DNA from 3 places in the Microbacterium sp. NPDC057944 genome. Region 3 is predicted to be linked to each of the others. Evidence: riboswitches for the same ligand, from Rfam matches in the RefSeq annotation. Region 3 holds a riboswitch; each other region holds the start of a gene.
What was found. A riboswitch is a leader RNA that binds a small molecule or an ion and turns the genes downstream of it on or off. The one in region 3 is predicted to bind thiamine pyrophosphate.

Region 1 (3,269 bases), 730 kb from region 3:
CGCGCCGAGCACCTCGTCGGGAGTCCCGTCTGCGAGGACGACGGTGCCTTCGGGCTCCGCGCCGAGCACGATGACCCGGTCGACCAGGGGCAGCCACACGTCGATGCGGTGCTCGATCACGACGAGGGTCGCCCCGGTCGCGTCGAGGGCGGCGGCGACCGCATCCCGCACATCCCGCACCCCCTCGGGGTCGAGGTTGGCGGTCGGCTCGTCGAGCAGGATCGCTCCGGGGCGCATCGCGATCACGCCCGCCAGCGCCAGCCGCTGCTTCTGCCCTCCCGAGAGCGCCGCTGTCGAGCGGTCGAGGGGCACGTCGAGCTCGACGGCATCCATCGCCTCGCGCACCCGCGACCAGATCTCCTCGCGGGGCACGCCGAGGTTCTCGCATCCGAAGGCGATGTCGTCGCCGACCCTCGCGAGCATGGTCTGCGTGTCGGGGTCCTGCAGCACCATCCCGACGCGGCCCCGGCTCTCCGTCGCGGGAACGCCGTCGACGAGGAGCGCTCCGTGCGTCTCCCCCTCGTCGGCGCCGCCGAGCACGCCGCCGAAGCCCTGCAGCAGCGTGGACTTGCCCGAGCCGGAGGCGCCGAGCAGAAGCACCCGCTCCCCCGGCTCGATTCGCAGTTCGACCTCGCGCACGGCCCAGCGCAGCCGGGTGGCGTAGCGCCATCCCCAGCCGCGCGCATCGAGCGCGGCGGGGTTCACCCGGGCGGTCACACTCGTGCGGTGACCTCGCGGCCGGCCGCGAACCGGCTCAGGGCGCCGGTGGCGGCGAGTCCGCGGGCGATCAGCCAGGCGCCGAGCCCGGCGATCACCGCACCGGAGATGGTCGTCGAGGAGATGTAGACGGCGGTGAAGAGCGTGTCCGCCCCCGGGTACCAGAGGATGCGGTCGTTGATGCCGCACGCGAGCCCCGCGCCGGCGCCGGCCAGCATCGCGACGGGCAGACGCCAGACGCCGTACAGGAACACGAGGAAGATCAGCTCGGCGCCGAGGCCCTGCACGAGTCCGGAGACGATGGTCAGCGGCCCCCACGCGTTGCCGATCAGCGCCGAGATGATCGCGGCGACGAGCTCGGTGTAGAGCGCGGCGCCGGGCTTGCGGACGATCAGCCCGCCGAGGACTCCGGCGATCAGCCACGGACCGGCGAGCAGTCCCTGGACGCCGGGGAGCAGCGCCTCGAGGGCCCCGCTCGGGGTCACGTATCCGACGTTCCACAGCAGGAAGATCGCCGCGCAGGCGACGGCGACGACGCTGGCCACGACGATGTCGACGACGCGCCACCGCCAGAGCTGTGCGTTGCGCAGGCCTGTGGCCGTGGATGCCGCTTCGGTGCGGGACCGGTGCGTGGACGTACTCATCTGAACTCCTCCCTGCGCCGGCATGATCCGGATCAGGTTCGACGGTCGAAGCGCGATTCGCTCCCTCTCAGCCCGGCTCGCCGGACTCCCGTGGTTGTGCTCTCGATCATACCCAGTGCCGACACTCCGCGCTCCCCTGTTGCGGCACCGCGGTTCTCACGGGAGAGTTCGGTACCGTAAGCAGGTGACCGCTCCTGACTCCGCCGAGGCCACCGCTCCCCTGGGCGATGCCCCGATCGACGCCGCCGCAGACGCGGACACGTCGGCCATCGACGCGGAGCTCGACCGGGTACCAGCGATCCCGGATGCTGCGGCTCACGACTCCGAGCTGGAGCAGCTGGTCGCGGACGCAGAGGCCCCCGCCGCTCAGTGGGCGAGCGAGGGCGGAGCGGCGACCGCACTCACCTGGGTGGATGCGGCATCCGTCGCCGACCACTCCCCGACGGCGACGCTCGACGGCGATCAGGTGCGCGAACCTGGGGCCGCGCTCTGGACGGGCGCCCGGCTGCGCCCCGCCGCGGCGGGTCCAGGCGTGCTCGTGCCGATCGGCATCCTCGCCGCACTGGCCGCCTCCTACGCGGGCACGACCCTGCTGTGGCCGCTGCACGAGGTCGCGCCGACCGTGAAGACGGCGGAGTTCCAGGCGACGGCCGCTCCGGCAGCGGCCATCACGTGGCCGACGCAGGGCAGTGCGGCGGTCGGCATCCAGGGCATCGGAACGGTCGCCTCGTCGCCGGATCCGGCCGTCATCGCGAGCATCACCAAGGTGGTCAGCGTGCTCATGGTGCTGGATCAGATGCCGCTCGCCGTCGGCGAGCAGGGTCCGTCCTTCTCCTTCACCAAGGCCGACAGCCAGTCGTATCTCGCGTACAAGCGCAGCGACCAGTCGGCGCTCGACGTGCCCGTCGGGGGTTCCCTGACGGAGTTCCAGATGCTGCAGGGCATCCTGCTCGGCTCGGCGAACAACTACATCGACCGCCTCGCGAAGGAGATCTGGGGCTCGGACAAGGCTTTCGCTGACGCCGCGGCGACCTGGCTCAGAGATCGCGGCATCCAGGGCATCACGATCCTCTCGCCCTCCGGATTCGACGAGCGCAACACGGCGACCCCCGAGGCGCTGATCGCCGTGGCGGAGCGGGCGATGCAGAACCCCGTGTTCGCGGGGATCGTCGGCACGCCCTCGGTCGAGCTGCCGGGCGCCGGACTCGTGAAGAACACGAACGGGATGCTGTCGGACTCCGGTGTGGTCGGCATCAAGACCGGCACCCTTCACGAGAGCTGGAATCTGCTCACCGCGAAGGACGTGGTCGTCGACGGCACGACCGTGCATCTCTACGCCTCGGTGCTCACGCAGGCCGATGACGACATGCGTCTCGCGTCGACCCGGTCCCTGTTCTCGCAGGTCGAGGACGCGCTGCAGGCCGAGGCCCCCGCGGTGGCGAAGGGAACCGTCGTCGGAGAGGTGGACACCCTGTGGGGTGCGTCCACCGAGATCGTGACGGATGCCGACGCCGAGGTCGTGCTGTGGGACGCCGCCGCGGCGGAGGCGACGCCCGAGTTCGATCTGGGCGAGAAGAGCAAGGCGGGCGCCGAGGTCGGCACGTTGACCGTCGCCGGCCCCCTCGACACGGCGACGACGCCGCTCACTCTGAAGAAGAAGCTCGAGGGGCCCAGTGCCTGGTGGCGTCTCACCCACCCCCTGGAGCTCTTCGGCCTGACCTCCGTCAAGCGCTAGTCGGAGCCAGGCACACAAACCCAGGGCCCACGGCCCCGGAGCGCACAGCCCGAAGCACGCGAAAGCCCCAGACGCACAACCTCCGGGACACAGCCCTGAGCACGCGAAAGCCCCGCCCCGAGTGACCGGGGCGGGGCTTTCGCGGTGAACTCAGGCCCTGTTGTCGCCGGAGT
Region 2 (3,269 bases), on a different contig from region 3:
CGCAGCGCTCGCTCGGCCGCCGCGTCGAGCAGGCGGTCCCCGCTGGTGGCGACCATGACGGGATCGATCACGACGATCGGCGGGCGCACCCTGTCGAGCCAGTCGGCCACCGCGCCGATGACCTCCGCGTCGGCGAGCATGCCGATCTTCACGGCGTCCACGACGATGTCGTCCGAGATCGCGTCGAGCTGCGCGCGCAGGAACTCCGTCGGCGGCACGTGCACGGCGCTGACGCCCTGCGTGTTCTGCGCGGTGAGTGCGGTGAGGACGGCCATGCCGTATCCCCCGTTCGCCGCGATCGACTTCAGGTCGGCCTGGATGCCCGCCCCTCCCGACGGGTCGCTGCCGGCGATGCTGAGCACCCGCGGCACCCCCGCTGCACGCCAGCGGCGGAGGAGGCCTCGCGCCGCCGCCGCCGGATCATCGGCGGCGCACAGGGCCGACACGACCGCGAGACCGGCGGCGCCCGCCTCGCGCAGAGGCTCGGCGTCGTCGATGCCGACGCCGCCGATCGCCACGCACGGCAGCGGAGTGGCCGCGGCCACCGCCGCGAAGCCCTCGATGCCGAGTGCCGGCGGATGGTCGGGCTTGGTGCTTGTCGGTCGGATGACGCCGACGCCGAGGTAGTCCACGGTGCCCTCCGGCAGCTCTCCGAGTGCGGCGAGGTGCTCAGGGCTGTTCGCGGTGAGACCGATGAGGGCGTCGGGGCCGAGTGCGGCGCGGGCGCGCAGCACCGAGGAGTCCCCCTGTCCGAGGTGCACGCCGTCGACGCGGGCGCCTGCGGCACGAGCGGCGAGCGCGGCGTCGAGCCGGTCGTTCACGACGAGGAGCGCTCGACCGTCGATCACCCGGGAGAGCTCGACGAGCTGCGCGGTCGTCTCGGCATCCGTCGCCCGTTTGTCGCGCAGCTGCACGATGCGCACTCCCCCGTCGACGGCCATCCGCACGGTCTCCACGACGCCGCGTTCTCCGCACAGCCCCGGATCGGTGACGAGGTACAGAGAGAGGTCGGCGATCACAGCGCGCCGCCCTCGACGCGCGCCGCTCCGGCGAGATCGTCAGGGTGCACGGCGGCGAGCGCATCGAGCAGTGCGACCGCGAAGCTGCCCGGGCCCGCGGATGCCGCAGCGGCGCGCTCGGCGGCGATCGTGTAGACGAGGCTGGCCGAGGCGACCGCGGTGAGCGCATCGGCTCCCGTGGTCCGTGCGGCCCCGAGGAACGCAGCCATGACGGCGCCGAGAGCGCAGCCGCCTCCGGTGACCCTGGTGAGCAGCTCGTGTCCGTTCGCGAGCCGCAGTACGCGCTGCCCGTCGGTGATCAGGTCCACCGGCCCCGACACCGCGACGATGCTGCCGAAGCGCGAGGAGAGCGCGACCGCGGCGTCGGCGGCGGCATCCGTGGTGTCGGTGGCGTCGACCCCACGTCCGCCTGCGCTGAGACCGGCCAGTGCCAGGATCTCCGAGGCGTTGCCTCGGATGGCCGTCGGGCGCAGCGCCACGAGCTCCTGCGCCAGCGCCGTGCGCACCGGGAGCGCGCCGATGGCGACGGGGTCGAGCACCCAGGGCGTGCCGGACGCCGCGGCTCCGGCCGCCGCCTCCAGGCTCGCCGCTCGCTGCTCGGGGTTCGGCGTGCCGAGATTCACGAGCAGGCCGGAGGCGACGCCGGCGAACATCCCGGCCTCGCCGACGATGTCGACCATCGCGGGGGCCGCGCCGACGGCGAGGAGCACGTTGGCCGTGAACCCGGTGACGACGGCGTTGGTGATGCAGTGCGTGAGAGGAGGCGCCTCTCGCAGCACCCCCAGCAGCGTGGCGGCCTCGAAGACGAGATCGGAGGCGGATGCAGGACGCAGAAGATCGCTCATGCGACATTCCCTTCGCTAGTGCTAACTAGATCAGGTTCGACGGGTCTGTTCTCAGCCGCGGATGCGGCACCCCGTGTCACTGCTCGCAGTCTAGCGAAGAGCGCGGGTCACCCGAGCTCGGCGAGCAGCTCCAGCTCGTGGGATCGGGTGAGCCCCGCGCGCCGCTCGCGGTCGACGCCGCGTGCTCGTTCGTCCGCGAGAACCGCGTCCACGGTGTCCGCGAGCGGACGCAGCGTCCCGCCGTCGGAACGATAGGCGGCGTTCGAGCGCGTCATGAAACCGGTCATCTCCGCCGGCAGCCACAGCGGCAGCGAGCGCTCCCCCATCCAGTACTCGACGCCGTGCTCCACGAGCCATCCCTCGTCGGCGGACACCGTGGCGCCGGCATGCCCCGCCACCGCGCGGAACAGTGCGAGCACCTCGCCGAGCGGATGCTCGTCGCCGATCGTGTTCACCGCACCGGTCGATGCCGTGGCGGCCACGTACGCCGCGAGATCATCGACGTCGATCACCTGCGTCGTGCGCCCCTCGGTCGGCGGCAGCAGCACCGTCCCGTCGCCCGCGCGGTCGAAGGCCGCGGCCCAGTATCCGAACCGATCGCTGGGGTCGCCCGCGCCGACGATGAGTCCGGGTCGCACGATGAGCGCCCGGTCTGCGAGAGTGCGCACCGCGTCCTCCGCCGCGACCTTCTGCGGACCGTACTCGTACTCGTCCCCCGGTTCGGCGGCGATGTGCAGCGGAGCGGACTCGTCGGCGCCGACCGTGACGTCGTCGGAATAGGCGGACATCGACGAGACGTACGTCCAGCGTGCGGCTCGGTCTCCGAGCGCCTCGACGGCGGCGACGACATGGTCGGCTCGGGAGGAGATGTCGATCACACGGTCCCAGTCACGGACGGCCGCCTCCGCGTATGCGTCGGGCTCATCGCGGTCGGCCCGCACGAGAGCAGCCCCGCTCGGCGCCGTGCGTGCGCCACGGGCGAGGCACGTGACCTCGACACCGTCGTCGATCAGCCGTCGCGCGATGCGGCCGGAGAGCCAGCCGGTCCCGCCGAGGATCAGTGCAGTCGTCATGCGTCCATGTCATCAGCATCCGCCTCCGCACGGAAGCCCGTTCCGCCCAGAGCAGAGCGCCGACACCGCAACAGAGCAGACCTCAGGGGCGCCGCAGCCCCTCCAGGCCGCGAAGCTCGGGGAGGGTCCACGTCGGGTCGGGGCGCCATGCGACCCACTCCGGGTCGAAGGGCCAGTCGCCGTCGTGGAAGGACTGGATCGCGGCATCCGCATGCCTCTCGATCTGCGCGGCCTGCTCGCAGGTGAGCCGACCCTGCACGATCGCCGCGGCGACCTCGTCTTCGTCCTTGAGATGAACCGTGCGGTCCGCCGCGATCCAGACGTCGAGGATG
Region 3 (3,269 bases):
GCGTGACGCGTCCCATCCGGTTCAGTGCGCTCTCGCTGTCGGGCGACGGCAACTACAGCTCCGACGAGAACGTCCCGAAGGACTGACCCGGGGTATCCGGGCCGTGAGGAGTCAGAGATCGCGGCATCCGACCGTCCGGATCCGACGTTCTCTGACTCCTCACGCGTCGCTCACTCCAGAGCTGCGGTCCGATCCGGCTCGGGGCCGAGGAGCGCACCGATCACGAGGAGAGCGGATGCCGCGGCGAGCACGGCCATGACCGCCGCGACCGGGCCGAGTGTGCTCTGCAACCAGGGCAGCCAGAACGGGAAGAGCGCCGGCACGACGAGGGACAGCGAGTACCCGACCCCGTAGCCGCTCGACCGCACGGCGGAGGGGAAGCGCTCGGCGAGGTACGCGCCCACCGGACCGTAGGCCGAGACCGTGACGATCTGCACGACGGTCACCGCGAGCACGGCGGCGACGCCCTGCGAGGTCAGTGCCCACGCGAAGGCGAGGGGTGCGGCGACGAGCGCCCCCGCACCGAAGACCACGAAGAAGCGTCTCCGTCCGATCCGCTGCGAGAGCGCGCCGGCGGAGAGCATCGCGGCTGCCGAGACGAGGGTCGCGATCAGCATGATGAACGGGACGGTCGTCGGTCCGACCTGCGGCGCCTCGCGCAGCATCCCGGTGAGCACGGGGATCGCCATCTGGGTGAACAGCCAGAGCCCGGTCATCAGCACGAACACCTGCCACAGCTGGCGGCGGAACGGACCGATGAGGATGGCGGTGAGCGGACGTGCGCGGCGGGCGCCGTTCGTCGGGATCGGGGCGTCGTCGACGCCGGCGACGTAGTACCAGAGCATCGCCGCGGCGAGCAGCGCGCCGGCGATGAACGGCATCCGCCACCCCCAGCCGGCGTAGGCGTCGGGTCCGAGCACCTGGACGAGGGTCAGCGTGAGCCCGGCGATGAACGCGTTGGCGAGGGGTGACATGGCCATGATGCCGCCGCTGAGCAGGCCGCGCCGGCGCGGGGCGGTCCACTCCATGGCGAGGGGGATCGCCGCGGAGTACTCGCCGCCGAGGAAGACGCCGCCGACGAAGCGCAGGGCCACGAAGGCCCACAGGGTCGCCGCGCCGCCGACGTCGTGGGTGGGGATCAGGGCGATCAGCAGCGTCGTGATCGCGATGCCGGTGATCGCCGCCGTGGTGGTTCTCGTTCGTCCGTGACGGTCGGCGAGGCTCCCGAAGATCGCGGCGCCGAGCGGACGTCCGAGCAGAGTGGCGACGAAGATCAGGCCCGTCTGGGCGGCGGCCGCATCGGGACCCAGCACGATCGCGGCGGCGGGGGCGAGGGCGATGACCGGTAGGAAGATGTCGACCTGGTCGACGAAGTTGCCGAGCAGTCCGCCGCGGACGGCGTTGCGGGCTCGAGAGGGGGAGACGGTGGGCTCGGCGATGAGGCGCGACATATGGCTCGACTTCCTACGGCGGCATGACCCGCATCAGGTATGACGGTCGGCGCGGCGTCAGCGCCCTCTCAGCCCCTGCCGGGACTCCCATGGTTGAGGGAAGTCTAGGGGAGGGGCACAGCCCCCCGGTCGTTGAGCGAGCGCAGCGAGACGAAACGTTCGCTCGTCGCTCGTCGCTCGTCGCTCGTCGCCCGTTCGCCCGTCGCGCGTCAGCCCGAGGCCGTGACGACGTGCGCCTGGATCCGCCCCCGCACCTCGCCGTCGCCGAAACGGGCGGCGATCGCGGCGGCTGCCCGCACCGTCGCCTCCGCGAGGGCCGACGGGGTCCCGCGCCTCGATCTCGCCGCGCAGGGGTGTGCCCTGGCAGTACGCGGTCGCCGCGACGAGGGCCGACGGTGCGACGCTCTGCGCGGTCACGGTGTCGATCGTGACAGTGGTGAAGCCGGCATCCCGCACCTCCTGCTCGATCAGGGCGACGTCGTGATAGCCGTGCGGGGTGCGGGCCATGAAGCGCGGAGGGTCGGCGGGGAACATCGCCGCGAGCGCGTGCCCCACCTCGTCGGCGAAGTCGTTCCTCTCGATCGCGTCCCAGACGGCGAACATGAAGCTCCCGCCGGGTTCGAGCACCCGTCGCGCCTCGCGGTAGGCGCGCCTGCGGTCGGGGAAGAACATCGCCCCGAACTGGCACAGCACCAGGTCGAAGGCGCCGTCGTCGAAGGGCAGGTCCTGCGCGTCGGCGGTCTGCCAGCGCAGCCGCGGATCGGGCAGGACGGATGCCGCGTAGTCCAGCATCGGCGCGCTCAGATCGGTCGCGACATAGGCCGAGCCGGCGGGCAGCAGCGGCAGCAGGAATCGCGGGACGACGCCCGTTCCGGCCGCGGTCTCCAACACCCGTCGCGGCTCCAGCGCCGCCGCCCGGCGCGCGACATCGGCCGCATAGGGCTCGAAGATCAGCGGCACCATGTAGCGGTCGTAGTTCTCAGGGATGGACCCGGAGAAGATGCTGTCGGGAACGGGCATCAGTGCACCTCTGAGGTGAGGGTACGCCTGAGTGGGGGAGTGCGGTAGGGGGCCTGTGGTGGCGACCGAGGCGGAGCAGGATCCTATTGTGGTTCCAAGGCTGATTCATCTGTAACGTCGGTGGAGTAACTGTGCGCCGGTCCGGCGTGAACGAGCTGTGAGGAGAGATCTTGGCCCCGAAGATTGCGACCACGACCAAAGACATCGGTCTCCTTAAGCAGCTCTACGATGAGGGTCAGCTTCAGCTCAGTCCGGAGTTTCAGCGGAATGCTGTATGGCCAAGGCCGGCTAAGGCATACCTCATGGATACGATTCTCACCGGAAATCCCATTCCTGTGCTCTACTTTCAGCGGACGGTGAGTGTACAGACCGGTCGTATCGAGTACACAGTTGTGGATGGACAGCAACGGTTGTCCGCGGTGATGGACTTTCTCGCCAATCGCTTCTCGCTCACCGAGTCTGAAGGCGAGTCGTGGAGCCGCTTGAGGTGGAAGACGCTCTCTGCCGACGACCGCTCGAAGATTCTCGAGTATGACTTTGTTATCCAAGAGCTTTCAGGATTCACTCCTACCGCGATTCGAGCGATGTTCGCAAGGATGAACCGCTATGTCGTTGCGCTGAACCCTCAGGAACGACGCCATGCGGGCGAGGATGGTGAGTTCAAACGACTGGCAGAGAGCGTCGGCGGCTGGGGCCAGTGGAAGCAGATGGGGATCGTCTCCCCCCAGGCTGCTAAGAGGATGAAGAACGATGAGTTTGCCGCCGAGCTACTGATCCTCTTGCAGGAGGGCCCTCAGG

Region 1: it holds a riboswitch for thiamine pyrophosphate, as region 3 does, so the genes downstream of both, ACFVRO_RS06180 (ECF transporter S component) here and ACFVRO_RS02795 (MFS transporter) in region 3, are expected to answer to the same signal.
Region 2: it holds a riboswitch for thiamine pyrophosphate, as region 3 does, so the genes downstream of both, thiM (hydroxyethylthiazole kinase) here and ACFVRO_RS02795 (MFS transporter) in region 3, are expected to answer to the same signal.

What each region holds. Positions count from the first base shown of each region.
Region 1 is NZ_JBHVPJ010000001.1:1,356,501-1,359,769, reverse strand. It holds gene ACFVRO_RS06185 (ABC transporter ATP-binding protein) at 1-717, opposite strand, end outside; gene ACFVRO_RS06180 (ECF transporter S component) at 714-1,361, opposite strand; TPP riboswitch at 1,352-1,463, opposite strand; gene ACFVRO_RS06175 (D-alanyl-D-alanine carboxypeptidase) at 1,546-3,096, shown strand; gene ACFVRO_RS06170 (ABC transporter ATP-binding protein) at 3,247-3,269, opposite strand, start outside.
Region 2 is NZ_JBHVPJ010000003.1:14,154-17,422, forward strand. It holds gene ACFVRO_RS17115 (bifunctional hydroxymethylpyrimidine kinase/phosphomethylpyrimidine kinase) at 1-1,019, opposite strand, end outside; gene thiM (hydroxyethylthiazole kinase) at 1,016-1,864, opposite strand; TPP riboswitch at 1,854-1,948, opposite strand; gene ACFVRO_RS17125 (NAD-dependent epimerase/dehydratase family protein) at 1,972-2,937, opposite strand; gene ACFVRO_RS17130 (DUF402 domain-containing protein) at 3,020-3,269, opposite strand, start outside.
Region 3 is NZ_JBHVPJ010000001.1:630,980-634,248, reverse strand. It holds gene ACFVRO_RS02800 (hypothetical protein) at 1-86, shown strand, start outside; gene ACFVRO_RS02795 (MFS transporter) at 171-1,451, opposite strand; TPP riboswitch at 1,446-1,552, opposite strand; gene ACFVRO_RS02790 (class I SAM-dependent methyltransferase) at 1,509-2,471, opposite strand; gene ACFVRO_RS02785 (DUF262 domain-containing protein) at 2,642-3,269, shown strand, end outside.